DNA from 2 places in the Bacillus sp. LQ01 genome. Region 2 is predicted to be linked to the other one. Evidence: riboswitches for the same ligand, from Rfam matches in the RefSeq annotation. Region 2 holds a riboswitch; the other holds the start of a gene.
The links. Region 2 has a riboswitch for S-adenosylmethionine ahead of AC22L0_RS21125 (methionine ABC transporter ATP-binding protein). Riboswitches for the same ligand answer to the same signal wherever they lie in the genome.

Region 1: another riboswitch for S-adenosylmethionine. It lies ahead of AC22L0_RS23875 (cyclase family protein); the one in region 2 lies ahead of AC22L0_RS21125 (methionine ABC transporter ATP-binding protein).

The regions. Positions count from the first base shown of each region.
Region 1 is NZ_JBYEZL010000004.1:71,856-79,812, reverse strand. Features, by position in the region: gene AC22L0_RS23890 (MFS transporter) at 1-346, shown strand, start outside; gene AC22L0_RS23885 (nucleotidyltransferase domain-containing protein) at 360-1,142, opposite strand; gene AC22L0_RS23880 (PRK06851 family protein) at 1,254-2,363, opposite strand; SAM riboswitch class I at 2,512-2,624, shown strand; gene AC22L0_RS23875 (cyclase family protein) at 2,710-3,342, shown strand; gene AC22L0_RS23870 (hypothetical protein) at 3,370-3,750, opposite strand; gene AC22L0_RS23865 (ATP-binding protein) at 3,979-5,205, opposite strand; gene AC22L0_RS23860 (hypothetical protein) at 5,343-6,608, opposite strand; gene AC22L0_RS23855 (LSm family protein) at 6,848-7,516, opposite strand; gene AC22L0_RS23850 (hypothetical protein) at 7,678-7,957, opposite strand, start outside.
Region 2 is NZ_JBYEZL010000003.1:81,819-89,775, forward strand. Features, by position in the region: gene sufS (cysteine desulfurase SufS) at 1-344, opposite strand, end outside; gene sufD (Fe-S cluster assembly protein SufD) at 344-1,636, opposite strand; gene sufC (Fe-S cluster assembly ATPase SufC) at 1,652-2,437, opposite strand; gene metQ (methionine ABC transporter substrate-binding lipoprotein MetQ) at 2,676-3,482, opposite strand; gene metQ (methionine ABC transporter substrate-binding lipoprotein MetQ) at 3,552-4,364, opposite strand; gene AC22L0_RS21120 (methionine ABC transporter permease) at 4,387-5,052, opposite strand; gene AC22L0_RS21125 (methionine ABC transporter ATP-binding protein) at 5,045-6,070, opposite strand; SAM riboswitch class I at 6,249-6,356, opposite strand; gene AC22L0_RS21130 (hypothetical protein) at 6,482-6,826, opposite strand; gene AC22L0_RS21135 (thioredoxin family protein) at 6,979-7,287, opposite strand; gene AC22L0_RS21140 (toprim domain-containing protein) at 7,291-7,635, opposite strand.

The sequences.
Region 1 (7,957 bases), on a different contig from region 2:
AAAAATTGTTATTAGCATCTCTTATCTTATGGCAGCCATATGTATCGGACTATTAACAATTAAGCCATCTGTTACAATCATTTATCTTTTAATTGGCCTTGCTGGTATTGGATCGGTCGGTATTACTCAAATATTAAATGCATATGTAACACAATACTTCCCATCACATATCCGAGCTACCTCCTTAGGCTGGGGACTGGGACTTGGCCGAGTTGGTGCAATTGCTGGCCCTATTCTCATCGGTATTATTATGACAATGCAATATGACTTAGCATGGAATTTTTACTTATTCTCCTTTGCAGGTCTTATCGCAGCTATATCTGTTTTCTTCATTCCTACAAAATAAAAAGAGCACAAACTTACTTGTGCTCTTTTTCATATGCTTCAAACAGCATGTCTCGAAATAGTGTATTTAAAATTTCAATATCGATCCCTGATCCCTTTTCAATTCCTTTTACATATTGCCCATAGTAATGAATTTGTTCTTCTAAAAATTGATTTAGCACCTTAATTTTCAATCCAACATCTAATTCAGTACCTGCTTTTTTCTTTATTAACAACTTTTCAATCTCATCTAATACACTACATTCTAATGGTAATTCTGTAATCAATCGATCAAATTCTACAGGTGGTAAAGTTGCTTTCTCTTCTAGCCACTTACAAGCTAAAATAGGACGTAATACATAAAAGTACTTTTTCAGCTTTACATTCTCACCTTGCAAAAATTCACGATAATTTTTCGACGCCATATGTAAATAATGATATATCGTTGCTTTTGGATCAAAATTCTTCTCACTCATCTGTTGAAGTAGTTCTGGAAAATTAGAGTTTTTCGAATAAAAAATTGGTGATCGAATCCACTCAAGTAAAGCTGGGTTCGACTTCGCGAATAGTTGCAACGCCTTTTTAATATCCCAACCACTTATATCTAAATCATCACTAATTGGATATTCAATTACATCACGTTTGTCATGAATTGATAAATACCATTCTACCGGATGTATATAAACAAACCTAACATCATAATCGCTATCTTTCGATGGAAACCCCCAAGCACGACTCCCTGATTCCACCGCAAATAAAATTTTCACATCATTCTCTTTTTCAATTCTTTCTAACTCCAACTCGATTTTCTCTCTCATTTCATAACATCTCCATTTTTGGATTATTTCCTTGGAAATTCGACAATACACTATTAATTTTACTACATACTAAAAAAACTGTCAGAAATTACTGACAGCCTAATAAAACTTCTATTGTTGCTTTTCAATTACAGTAGCAGCAATTCGTTCAAACTCTTTTTGAATCTCCTCTTTATATGCATCTACTATTGAAAAATCCATAGCAGCAATATAAATTCGTTCTAATTTATCACGAACCGATTTTGCTTTCGCTAAGAAAGACATCGCCTCATTCATTTTTGCTTTATATTGAATGGAAACATCACGAATTTCCTTCGCATATTTCTCATCCGTCCCTGGCATAACAATAAGGGCATACATATCAATAATTTCATCACCTTCGCGACTTGGAAAATATTCATGTGGTGCGGTGCTATCAAAAATTGCAAAGCCTAATTCTCTTACGATAACCATATCAAGACTATTCGGGTCAAATCCGCAATGATATACTTCAACTTCAAACCCTTTTTCTTCAGCTGCCTTAGCTAACTTTTTAAGCATCGTTGATTTTCCAGAACCTGGGCGCCCTTTTATAAAATAACGATGTGGTAACCCTTCTGTTAAATTAGGAACAAAATCAACTGCTCCTTTCGGTGTAGCAGCTCCTAAAAAACGATGTTTTACAAGCGATTGTCTCCCGCTTTTATCTGCAAATAATTTCTGGATTAGCTGATCGGTTAGTTCATTTGCTTTATTAAAATCTATATTATCAATATATATCTTCTCCCACTCATCATGTATAAGCAATGCCTCTTTAAAACGTGCGTAAGCAGACTGAAAAGCTTTACTTGCTTCTGAAACAAATCTTTCAATTTCTAACTTCTGCTTCCTTAATTTATCTGAGTCCCAAGCAATTCCTAAATTTATATACTCTTCAACAACTCCTGGCATTTTGGGCTCAATTACATGTGGTGATGTCCCATCAACAATTCCTACTTTTAATTTTGGGATAATTACACCATCAACCGATTTATTGTCAGAAGAACAATGTAAAAATTCAATATCATATCCTTTTTCAACCCATTCACGACCGATGGCCTTTATTAAAGAAGATTTCCCCGTTCCTGGACCACCCTTTAAGATAAATAATCTGTCTAACCCTTTTAAATTCTCTTCATATAAATTATGAAATCCCCTAGCTGTATTACCACCAGCATAATAATTCAATACATTTCCTGTCACTGCACTCACTCCTTCGCAGCATTGTATTTACATAAGCTACAATATGCGCGTAGCTTTATTTGGGTGAATACCTATTTTGTATTGCACGCAAAAAGGAAATGAATTACAATTTAACTATCGGAAAATTCCGATTTCAAAATTAAATACTTCTTTATCAAGAGAGGCAGAGGGACCGGCCCTTTGAAGCCCAGCAACCTCAGTTTATACGAACTGAATAGGTGCTAATTCCTGCAAAATGCATTGCATTTTGGAAGATAAAACTCAACTAGCATGTAAAGCTCATCTTTCTTGATACTGAAGGATGAGCTTTTTATTATTTGAAAAACATATATTGGAGGTATGTAAAATGAAAGTAATTGATTTATCACAAACATTTGAAAATAATATGTCTCAATTTCCTGGAACACCTAAAATACAACTAGAAGCTGTTACAAGTGTTGAAGAATCAGGCTATCAAGTTACAGATTTTCATTCTGTCGTTCATGTTGGCACGCATTGTGATGCTCCTGCGCATTTTATTTCAGGCGCAACGACCATCGATCAATTACCGCTGGATCAATTTGTAGGTGAAGCTGTTCTTATTGATGTAACTCATGTACAAGAACGAAAACTACCTAAAGAAGTACTGCACGATGCTGATATAAAAGAAGGAGATATTGTTATTTTCCATTCCAATCTATCTACTAAATGGAACACGGAGGCGTATGAGAAAGAAGCTTTTTATCTTTCTGAAGAATTAGCCGAGGAACTAGTACAATTAAAAGTAAAATCTGTCGGTTTAGATTTTATTTCTCCTGATGAGGTAACGACAGAAACATCACCAATTCATCACATACTACTTGGGAATAATATTTATTTAATCGAAAACTTAACAAACTTAGATGCCATTCACACGAAACGTTTCTTCTTCTCAGCAGCACCTTTAAAAATTAAAGATAGCGACGGTGCTTTTGCAAGAGCATTTGCTGTAATTTTTTAAACAAACTATACAAAAAAGCAAAGATCATCATTGACCTTTGCTTCTATTTTTTTTATTTAAATTAAGAAAGAATTGCTCAACATGAGGACGTAACCAAGCTAAATAATCCTTCTCTTTCTTCTTTGTACAAGCTATTTCTTCCCCATCTACCATTTCAACAAGTTCTAGTTCTAACAGTTGCTTCGTGAATGCTAACATATTCACTTCTTCGGATGGATACTCTTCTTTTAATTTCTCCTCAATTTCCCCCAATAAAAAACCGTCACGCATCATTGCCAATGCATCAATCCAAAGTGGCGGCATTTCATATTTTTCTCCTGTAATTGTGTCTTTTACAGTATAATTCTTTTGCTCTTTTCGAAATTGAATCGTGTGTAAACATACAGTCGAATTTAATGTTAATTCCATCATACCACCTCTTTCATAATATCTGCATAGAAAAAAGGATGCGCGTGCACCCCTTCTTATCTTTTCATAACACTACTGAACCGTTACATGAGCAATCAATCTCATGTCGATATTTTCCTCCATTATAAACGAAGTATTTTATAAAAAAAACCCTTCTTGAAACATTTTATAAAATGTTTATATTTACACAACAAGAACACTTTTCTGAAAAATCTTTTCTCAAATACATTAAACGGTCGGCAGAAAAATTTCTACTTTCGTTCCTACTCCTAGACTACTTTGGATCGTGATACTCCCTTGATGTTCCTTAATAATTTTATATGTAATCATTAATCCAAGTCCTGTACCATTCTCCTTTGTTGTGTAAAACGCCTTGCCGATTTTTTCTAACTTCTCATTCTCTATACCACATCCTTGGTCTTCAACAGAAATACACAAATGTCCTTGCGTTTTTTGATATGCACGGATATGAATTTCTCCACCCTCTGGCATTGATTCTATTCCATTTTTAATGATATTTAATAACACTTGTTTTAATTGCTTATCATCACCGTTTATAGCCGTTAAATTTCCATCTACTTGTAAATTACATTTAACTCTATATTGCGTTGCATAACTTTCCATTAGATGCACAACATATAGAAGGGTGTCTCGTATATTACACCTTTCATAATTTGTTGGCTTTGGTTTCCCTAACAACATCAATTCACTAACAAATCCATTAACCCTTTCAATTTCTTGTAGCATAATGTCGTAGCTCATCGTATCAGTTGGATTTCTTTCTTTTTGCATTTGCGTAAACCCTTTTAACGCTGTTAGTGGATTTCGAATTTCATGGGCAATTGTTGTAGACATAGTCCCAATCACAGCTAAATTTTCCGTCTCTTTCATATTGTTCATCATTTCAACCACTGTTCTTACATAAGATTGAAATCGTTTTAATAAAGAATGTGAAATAATGAAATAAAATACACATAAAACAAGTGGAATTATCACTTTTAAATCTTGTAATAGCAATGTGAAAAATACGTACTTTCCAATTACACTAAAGGAAACTAAATAAAAGTATTTTCTATTCACGAAAACTGGGGCAAATAAAATTAACAACATTTCTACCATACTACCATGTTCAAAAGGTCTATCCGTTCGCAAATAAATCATTAAATTATTAACAAGATTGATAAACATGTATCCAAATAAAAATAAATATTTTACAGAATATACATACCCTCTTTTTTGAAGATATATAGAAATAGGAAATAATGCTATTACAAATATAGGCACACCTATCCCAAGACTACCTTCTGGCCACCCTACCGCTGTTCCACTAATATTCATAGCAGGATATACAAAATAATATATAGCGTCATATAAAAAGAATATAATATAAAATAATAATATAAATACCTTTAAGGCTCTTCTTTCTTCATAAATCAAGCTCTTGTATTTGTTCATATAAAAACTCCCCTTGATCGATACAAAAAACTTTCATTGTTATCTCCTTAAAGTATAAGTATGAAATTGCTTTCAGGGCAATATTTAACCTTATAATACTAAAAGGAAGGAGATCTCTCCTTCCTTTTAGTAACAACTTATATCCACCTTACCCTATCATGTAACAATCCATCAGTAAAATTATTATGCCCTATTACAAAATCCTTCATATATAAATTTAAATACTCACCGTACTTACTTTCTGTATTTAATAACAACTCCTCGACGTAATAAGCACCTTGTTCAAATTGATCTAAAAGTAAACTAGACAAGCCCGCATAAATTCCGCACCCTACCTGAAAATACGTTGCATTCGTTTTATATTTACGAAAAACTTGGCTACTATTCATTACATTATACATATATGTCTCACTATTTTCATAAACGAGTAACACACCGACCAAGTCCTCTCCAGCAACCTCTTCTTCCGCTGGATTAAACACTTTACGATTCCAGTTCCATAAATCTTCTACTTGATCTAAGTTCTGTCTAATTATATTTGTTGTATACTCATTAATTCGGTAAAGAAAACCAACTTCCATATTGAAGTTTTTCCCTAAAATTAATACTTCCTCATGTGGCATTAAACAACCATAGAATTCTTTTTCTCCTAACTTCACTTTATACTCTGAAGCATATACATCTTCATAAAAGTAAAGAGGCCGATGATGACTCATATACATCGGATAACTCCAGATTGCTTCATCTAAAAATCGCTCTACTGCCCATGAAGCATAAAGTGTATGTGGCTTTATAAGTGCTGTATCATGCAAAAACGACGTGTCATGTTCTACAATATAACATGCTCTTGGCCTTTCATTTGGTCGTTCCTTCATAAGCTCAACAACCATCCATTGAACAACACCTGGATTCATACCTGAACCTATAATCGCTTTTGTATTTGTAAATTTCTCTTTCTCCTTCTCAAACCTTGTATATCTTTCCGTAAGCTGAAAGCCGATTAAGCTGTCGTCCTGATCTACTGCTTCATTTTCCAAGGCTGAATTAATATAACAAATTCCTAATTCATTACAGCAGCTTAATACTCTAACTGTATCTGCCCCTGAAACATCAATCACAACACTCGTACTTTTTTCTTTTAAATGTTGTTTAAATTCCACTACATTTTGAAGGTTTATCTCATATAAATATAATTGACCTTTCAAATTCGAAAACAACTCATCATAATAAGTCCTATCTTTTTGTTTTATATCCACTAAATGAAATTTGGCATTCTTTAATACTTCATAAATTGGATCTTTTTCATTTGCTATCGCTTGATTTAAAATTGCTAAAACTGCTTTTGCTGCTCCACCAGCACTACCCAGCAATGTAATTGATAACGAATTCGGAAACTGCTCCACGAACAAAACCCCTTTAATAAATTAGTTGAGCAACTCCTCCTCAAAAAATAAATTGAATACATAAAAAGATAGCTCGTACACAATTTTTATAAGTTAGTGCAAAGTTACCTTTTAAAAAATCACACTATACTATGTTTATATTCAATTCATTTTTCCCCTCATCTTCAAATTAAACTAAAACAAATAGGCTCGACCTTTTCTTCTGCATATAAAAGAAAAAGTCAGCCCTTCCAACTAATCTACGGACAATGGACGGATTTTACATGTTGAATATTCACATACATTTTTGCATCACGTGCTTTTGATATCTCAATATGACCTTCATCAATTTTCGCCATTTTTCCAATTTTATTGGACTCCTCACCTAAATCAAACACCATAATTTTCCCAGTCATTTTAATAAGCTGTTCTTCAAATGTTCTAGCTAATGTAATATTTAACGGATTTACGGGGAGTTCATTTTTATTGAGGGCATACGGTACTTGGTTTTCTTTATACGGAATTAACCATTTTAAATGCTTTAAAGATATATATACCGTTTTATAAACCGGACTATAAAAAACAATATAGTCGTTCATCACACTTGTAACATAACCATGTATTGGAGCATTTCCTGCTACATAAACTTCTGTAAAAATCCCTTTAGAAGTACTTAATACTTTTCTCAAAGAAATTGAAGGGGATTCCCTCTTAATTACAGAATCAACATCTGGTTTTAGTATGTCTTCGTCATGTGCTCTTAAAAATTTATAGTATTGTACATGATATAAAGATATATATACATAGTCTTGTCCATTGTAAAGAACAATAATGTCATTTCCTACGTCTATTAATATACCTTTAAACCTTTTTTCACCGATTAATTTAACATATATATTTTCCCCAATACTTTTGTTTAACTCATTCATCTATATCCTCCTTCCTATGAATTTCAGCTTTACTATCTTCCATTTCAAAAAAATAATCAGGGCAATGTTCTGTCTTAATAGTAAGTAATTCCTTTTCATACTATCGAAATAAGAAATTGTTCTTCTCTTTCCCTCATAATGCCCCTCTTATTTATTAAACATTATTCATCTTCATTCTTTTTACATTTCACTACTTGACTCACACTCTTAATATGATAATTAATGATATAAATAACTTCATCACCGTTTACTAGCGTAATACATTCTTCATGCACTTCACTTAATAAGCCTTCTACACACTCTGGGCCGCCACGATTAATCTTTACCCACTTATACTTCAAGTCACGTAATACATCGACAAAAGTATCATCATCAGAGCAGAAACATGAAACATAGCCATCGCCACATTTACTTTCTTTCACTTTCTTAACTAGACTTTTC
Region 2 (7,957 bases):
ACGATTTCATCGCCCTCTTTTACATTTTCAAGACCATAGCTAGCCGCTACTGTATTTAATGCAGTTGTCGTTCCGCGCGTGAAAATAATCTCTTCCATTGATTTCGCATTGATAAACTTGCGAACTTTCTCACGTGCACCTTCATACGCGTCGGTAGCTTTCGTACCGAGCGTATGAACACCGCGATGCACGTTAGAATTATATTCTTTATAGTAACGTTCTAACGTTTCAATGACTTGAATTGGTTTTTGAGAAGTTGCTGCACTATCGAAATAAACAAGTTGTTTGCCGTTCACTTTTTGATCAAGAATTGGAAACTGTTTGCGTATTTCATGAATATTCATTAGCGAACTTTCCTTTCAATTACCTCAACAAGCTGTGCCTTTACTCCTTCAATTGGAAGCTCATTAACTACAGGTGCTAAGAATCCATGGATGACTAAACGTTCTGCTTCGCGTTTTGGAATACCACGGCTCATCAAGTAGTATAGTTGGACTGGATCTACGCGACCTACTGAAGCTGCGTGACCTGCCATTACATCATCTTCGTCGATTAAAAGAATTGGGTTTGCATCACCGCGAGCTTTTTCATCTAACATAAGAACGCGAGAAGATTGTTGTGCATTTGATTTAGATGCACCGTGTTCAATCTTACCAATTCCGTTAAAGATAGATGTTGCACTATCTTTTTGTACACCGTGTTTTAAAATCCAACCTTCAGAATGTTTACCGAAGTGAACAACTTTAGTTGTAAAGTTTTGTGTTTGGTTACCACGGCCAATTGTTACTGTTTTCGTATCAGCATATGAACCGTCGCCCATTAAGTTCGTAACGTTCTCTGAAATTGTGTTTCCGTCATTCATAAGGCCTAGAGCCCAATCAATACGGCCGTCGCGTCCTACAACGCCGCGGCGGTTAACGTAAGTTGTTACGTCTTTTGCTAATAGATCAACCGCACCGAATTTCACTTGTGCGCCTTGTTCCACGATTACTTCTGCTACGATATTTGCAATACCTTTAGCATTTTCATTTGCAACATAGTTTTCTACATAAGTTGCAGTACTGTTCGCATCAGCTACGAATAGTACGTGGTTATATACGTTAGCTTCTTCGCCGTCTACTAAGAATACAGCTTGAAGTGGAGTTTCAAGAACAACGTTTTTCGGAACATATACGAATGCACCACCGTTGATTAATGCAGCATGAAGTGCAGTTAGACGATGCTCGTCTACTTTCACGCCGTCTTTCATTAAGTACTTTTGTACTAGTTCAGCATGCTCAGTTGCTGCTGTTACGATGTCTGTAAAAATAACACCTTTTTCTTTTGCTTCGTCTGCTAAAGAAACGAATGCAGTTGTACCAGTGCGTTGTACTAATACGCTGTTATTTTCATCGATTAAGTTTTTCACTGCTTCTGGAAGTTCAGTTAAAGAACTTACAGGCTCTTGCTTAGCAGCGTCGCCTTTTCCGATAAAGTCCCATTTGTCAATTTTCGTTTTATCAGGCGTTGGCATTGGAAGTTCAGTTGCTTGTGCAAGAGCTTGTAAGCGGAACTCAGTCAACCAAGCAGCTTCGTTTACTTCGCTTGCGCGTTGACGGATTGTTTCTTGATCGAAAGGTAATGTACCGATTGTCATGTTTATGCTCCTCTCTTACGCTTCTTGCTCTGTTGTTTCGTCTTCAATACCTAATTCTTTTTTAATCCAGTCGTAACCTTCAGCTTCTAGACGTTGTGCAAGCTCAGGGCCACCAGATTTAACGATACGACCGTTCATCATAACGTGAACGAAGTCTGGAGTGATGTAGTTTAATAAACGTTGGTAATGCGTAATCATTAGGCAACCGAACTCTTCGCCGCGCATTTCGTTAATACCTTTAGATACAACTTTTAATGCATCGATATCAAGACCTGAGTCGATTTCATCTAAGATTGCGATTTTTGGTTCAATCATCATTAATTGAAGGATTTCATTACGTTTTTTCTCTCCACCAGAGAAACCTTCGTTTAAGTAACGTTGTGCCATTTCTGGATCCATTTCTAGGAATTCCATGTTTTTATCTAATGTACGGATAAATTTCATAAGAGAAATTTCATCGCCTTCTTCACGACGTGCGTTAATTGCAGAACGTAAGAAGTCAGCGTTTGTTACTCCGCTAATTTCACTTGGATATTGCATTGCTAGGAATAGACCTGCTTGTGCGCGCTCGTCTACTTCCATTTCTAATACATCTTCACCGTCGATGATGATGCTACCTTCTGTTACTTCATACTTTGGGTGACCCATAATTGCAGAAGATAAAGTTGATTTACCTGTTCCGTTAGGTCCCATAATTGCGTGGATTTCTCCACCTTTTACTTCAAGGTTTACACCCTTTAAAATTTCTTTGCCATCAATTGATACGTGTAAGTCTTTAACCGTTAATGTAGAACCAGCCATCTCAATACCTCCATTAATCCTATATATACATTTTAAAAATTCCTAAAACGTTCATATTCTCATTTTATTCTCATTCTAATTTTATATCAAATAAAATGATATCGCAAACGACGAAAAAAAGTAACCGTTTTTTCACAAATGTATATAAGTATTTCCTTCACATCTTTCTATGATACACCTTTCTTCTTATTTATATAAAGAAAAAAGGACTGGTAATTTTCCAGCCCTTTCCTTATATTTATTCACTTACCGGAAGTACAGCACCTTTATATTCTTTATTAATAAAATCTTGAATTTCTTTTGAATGTAGCACTTCTACTAGCTCTTTAATTTCTTTTTTCTTCTCATCACCTTTACGAACTGCAATGATGTTTGCATACGGAGAGTCTGCTCCTTCAATCGCAATTGCATCCTTTGTTGGATTTAATTTTGCATCAATTGCATAGTTTGAATTAATAAATAAAGCATCACCTTCATTATTTTCATACAGCTTTGGTGACAATCCAGGCTCTACATCTGTTTTAAACTTTAAGTTTTTCGGATTTTCGACTACATCTTTTACTGTTGCCTTAACAACATCTACTCCGTCTTTTAATTTAATAACGCCGCCTTTTTGTAACAGTGCTAGCATACGGCCACGCTCCGCTACGTTATTACTCATAATCACTGTCCCGCCATCTGGTAAGTCTTTTAAGCTTTTATACTTCTTAGAATAAATACCCATCGGCTCTAAATGGATTTTTCCTGCGTTTACAATTTTATATCCCTTTTCTTGAATTTCTTTATCTAAGTACGGAATATGCTGGAAGTAGTTCGCATCAATTTCTTTATCCGCTAACGCTTTATTTGGCAGTACATAATCCTGAAACTTTTTAATCTCTAACTTAATGCCTTTTTTCTCTAATATCGGCTGTGCCTTTTCTAAAATAACAGCGTGCGGCACGTTAGAGGCTCCCACAACAAGCTTATTCTCTTCCTTCCCTCCGCAAGCAGCTAATGTAAATACAGATAATGCTGTAACAACTGACAATAGAATCTTTTTCATATGACGTCCCCTTCTCCCTATAGTTATGTAGTAAAAAAGGACCGGCATACACCAGCCCTTTTTCAGCAATTATTCTTTTACAGGAACAACTGCACCTTTATATTCTTTAGTAATAAAGTCTTCAATTTCTTTAGAATGTAATACTTCTACAAGCTCTTTAATCGCTTTTTTATCTTTATCACCTTTACGAACCACTAGTACGTTTGCGTATGGAGAATCATCGCCTTCAATTGCAATTGCATCTTTTTCTGGGTTTAATTTCGCATCAATTGCATAGTTCGAGTTAATTAAAACAGCGTCGCCTTCTTTATTGTTATACACTTGTGGCAACAAACCAGGCTCAATATCCGTTTTGAATTTTAAGTGTTTCGGATTATCTGCAATATCTTTTGGAGTTGCACTAACTGGATCTACTCCGTCTTTAATTTTTAAAATGCCTTCTTTTTGTAAAATTGCTAAACCACGTCCATGGTCAGTAACGGAATTACTCATAATAATTGTCGCCCCGTCTGGAAGTTCTTTTAAACTCTTATATTTTTGAGAATATACACCAATTGGTTCAATATGAATTTTCCCTGCTATTTCAAAATCATATTTTTTATCTTTAATTTCTTTTTCTAAATACGGAATGTGCTGGAAATAGTTTGCATCTAATTCCTTATCCGCTAACGATTTATTTGGCAACACGTAATCTTGGAATTTTTTCACTTCTAATTCAATTCCTTTTTTCTCAAGTAACGGTTTTGCTTTTTCTAAAATTTCAGCATGCGGTACGTTAGAAGCACCAACAACAAGTTTCTTTTCATCTTTATCTTTCCCGCCACAAGCAGCTAACCCAAAAATTGAAGTTGAAATAAGTGCCGTAAGTAATAATTTTTTCATTTAAAATATCCTCCCGTTTTTATTATCGTTTATCTATTCGAGTCGTTAAACTATCACCAATCCACTGGATTAAAAATACAACTAGTAATACACAAATTGTCGCAACGATTGTTACATCGTTATTCCCTCTCTGGAATCCTTCTAAGTAAGCAAGTGTTCCAAGGCCACCAGCACCAACAACTCCCGCCATTGCTGTATAGCCTACTAAAGCAATTGTCGTAACCGTAATACCAGATACTAATGCTGGTAATGATTCTGGAATTAACACTTTCAAAATAATTGTGCTTGTTTTTGCTCCCATTGCTTTTGAAGCTTCAATTACACCTTTATCAATTTCGCGAAGTGCAATTTCAACCATTCTCGCGTAGAATGGTGCGGCTCCAATAATTAAAGCCGGCAGAGCTGCACTTGCTCCAAGAATTGTTCCAAGAAGAATCTTTGTAAATGGGATTAATAAAATAATTAAAATGATGAACGGTATAGAGCGGAATATATTTACGAATGCTCCAATCACCGTATTAATTGATTTGTTTTCCCATAAATTATCTTTTGCTGTCATGAAGAGTAACAATCCTAAAATTAGTCCTAAAACAAATGTCGCAAGGGCTGCGATTGCCGTCATATATAACGTTTCACCAGTTGCTTCTAACATTTGATTCCAATCAACATTTGCGAGTAACTTATCCATGTGCAATCACCTCCAGCTCTACTTGATCTTGATGAATTCCTTCTATTGCTTGCTGGATCGCTGTTTCCTCACCATTTAAATGAACAACTAAACTACCGTAAGAACCGTTATTCGTTTGTGCAATATTTCCTTGCAAAATGCTAACTTCTATATCACTGCGTTGCATTAATCGTTGAAGCACTGGTCTTTCTACAGCCTCACCGATAAACTGCAAACGAATTACTTTTCCATCTGGATATTTTTCAATTAAATTTTCAATTGTTTCATTTGTATCTTCAGAATCTGTTAACTGCTGTACAAATCGTTTCGTAATATCTTGCTTCGGATTACGGAATACATCAAGTACTGGACCTGTTTCTACAATCTTTCCTCTCTCCATTACCGCCACTCGGTTACAAATCTTTCGAATCACGTGCATTTCATGTGTAATGAGTACAATTGTTAAACCAAGACGCTTATTAATGTCTAATAGTAAATCTAAAATTTGATCTGTCGTTTCCGGATCAAGAGCTGACGTTGCTTCATCACATAAAAGCACTTGTGGATTGTTAGCTAATGCTCTTGCAATCCCGACGCGTTGCTTTTGTCCTCCACTCAGCTGAGATGGGTACGCGTCTCCTCTTCCTTCTAATCCAACAAGATGAATTAATTCATCAACACGTTTTCTTCTCTTCGCTTTATCAACACCTGCAATTTCAAGTGGAAACTCAATATTTTCACGTACAGTTCGTGACCAAAGTAAGTTGAAGTGTTGAAAAATCATTCCGATTTCTTGTCTTGCCTTACGAAGTTCACTTCCTGTAATTGCTGATATAACACGATTCGCAATTGTAATTTGGCCAGAAGTCGGTTTCTCTAACTGATTAAACAATCTGATTAACGAACTTTTTCCAGCGCCGCTATATCCAATAACACCAAATATTTCGCCTTTTTCTATTTTTAAATTGGCGTTATCTACAGCAGTGACATCACCGCTTTTCGCCTTATATATTTTCTTTACGTTCTCTAATAGAATCATGATGTTCACCCCTTTTTTGTTTGGATCGACTCCGCAATTTTTTATTTTTAATGCGTGTAGTCCACTGTTATCATTACTTTTATTATTTGAATGTCCTCCACATTCAAACAATAAAAAAACCTTTCTGCTTTAGAGAAGCAGAAAGGTTTATATGCGTATATAACAACATTATCCCTCTCTCTCATCTCTCAAAGCATTCGCTTTGCAGGAATTGGCACCATTTCAACATAAGTTGACGGTTGCCGGGCTTCACAGGGCACAGTCCCTCCACCTCTCTTGATAAGAGAAATCAGATTCAATTTTCGTCTGATTTGAAATTTATGAAATTGTCTATATTTTATGACTTGAATTGTATCAATATACACTCACCATGTCAACAGAAATTTTCGCAAAAAATGAAACTTCAGAATTTTAAGCACCTACTGACATCGGTTTACATATATGAAACATCGATTCCACTAATAACATCGTTCGGTACGTTCCTGAATATTGTACACGTCCATCGTTCATTAACATTTGCAATCGTACATTTCCATTCACCAATTGTTCTATATCCTTTTCATCTAAGCAAATGATTTGTTCCGTTCCTCTTTCCTCATGTACCAGCTCTATATAATCTCTTGAAATTTGTAACGAACAACTTTCATCTCCAAAGCGAAAATTAACAGTTTTTTCTTCTTGTCTTAAAAGCGGTTCTAAATGATATTGACCATTAGCGTAATTTACAAATGATTGAAGCAAAGAATATAATCTCACCCTAAATCACATCCTTCATATCACTTTCTATTACATACCATTCCCTCTCACTAAAGAGCAATCCTGTTATTTTCGCTCGACAAATACTGTATCCACCCTGCATCTCGACATATTTCCCAAGAAATATGTCGAGGCGGCAAAAATTTTGCCGCCTACTTTAATTCCGTATATAAATATTCAACCGAATGAAATGCGTATATCTTCTTCATCAGTGTCCCATTTTCAAAAACAAGTAAACAAGGTACACTTTCAATCCCATACTCTTTCGCTAAATACGGAGCATAATTTAAATCTAACATCCCAATTTTGAGGCCTTCAATTGTCATCTCAACAACTGTTAACATCTTTTTTGCTAATTGGCATGTTCCACACATTGGAGTATATACATATAATACTGTTTTTTCTTCGTTCTCTATTAGGGCTGTAGCTTCGGCTCCTGTCCAATCAATCACTTCTATCATTCCTTACCGTAAATATTCTGTATAAACGTCAATGTCGGCTCCCCATAATACATTTGCTAAGTGTGTAGATGGCGCAGTTGCCACTTCTCGGTACGAGCGATCAATATAGATATGCTCGGCTTGCGGAAATTCTTTTCGAAATTGTTTCCTTAACTTTTCTCCAGCATCATCAGCATCCACTAGCACATACACTTCCTTATCAAAAAACTGATCAACGAGCTCATCCATTTTCGACAAACCAATTGTACCATTTGTACAAACAATTTCCACCGGTTCACGAATAATAGATTCAATCTTTCTTCTATCTGATGTACCTTCTACAATAATGACTTTTTCTACATAAATCATATGTCATCACCCGATCACCATATACTATATAACCTTGAACTTAGTATATAGTATATTCGTTATTTTCATGTTGTTTCCTGTTTATTTTTGCAAAAGAAAAGCGGAAGCGGCTCGTTTAGAACAGGAGGGCATTGGAACTCCTGAACTAGAGGCGCCTTTTGCCTCAAGTGAAGGAGTGAAATGACCGACTGTTCTAGCCGCTGGAGCTAGACAACGAAAAGCGGAACCGACTGTTCAGCCCTGTTGGCTAAGGTTCTTTCGTACAGAAGATGCTTTTTGTCTTCTCGTACGGAAGGTTCTTAGACATGAAGGGCTAGGAGGT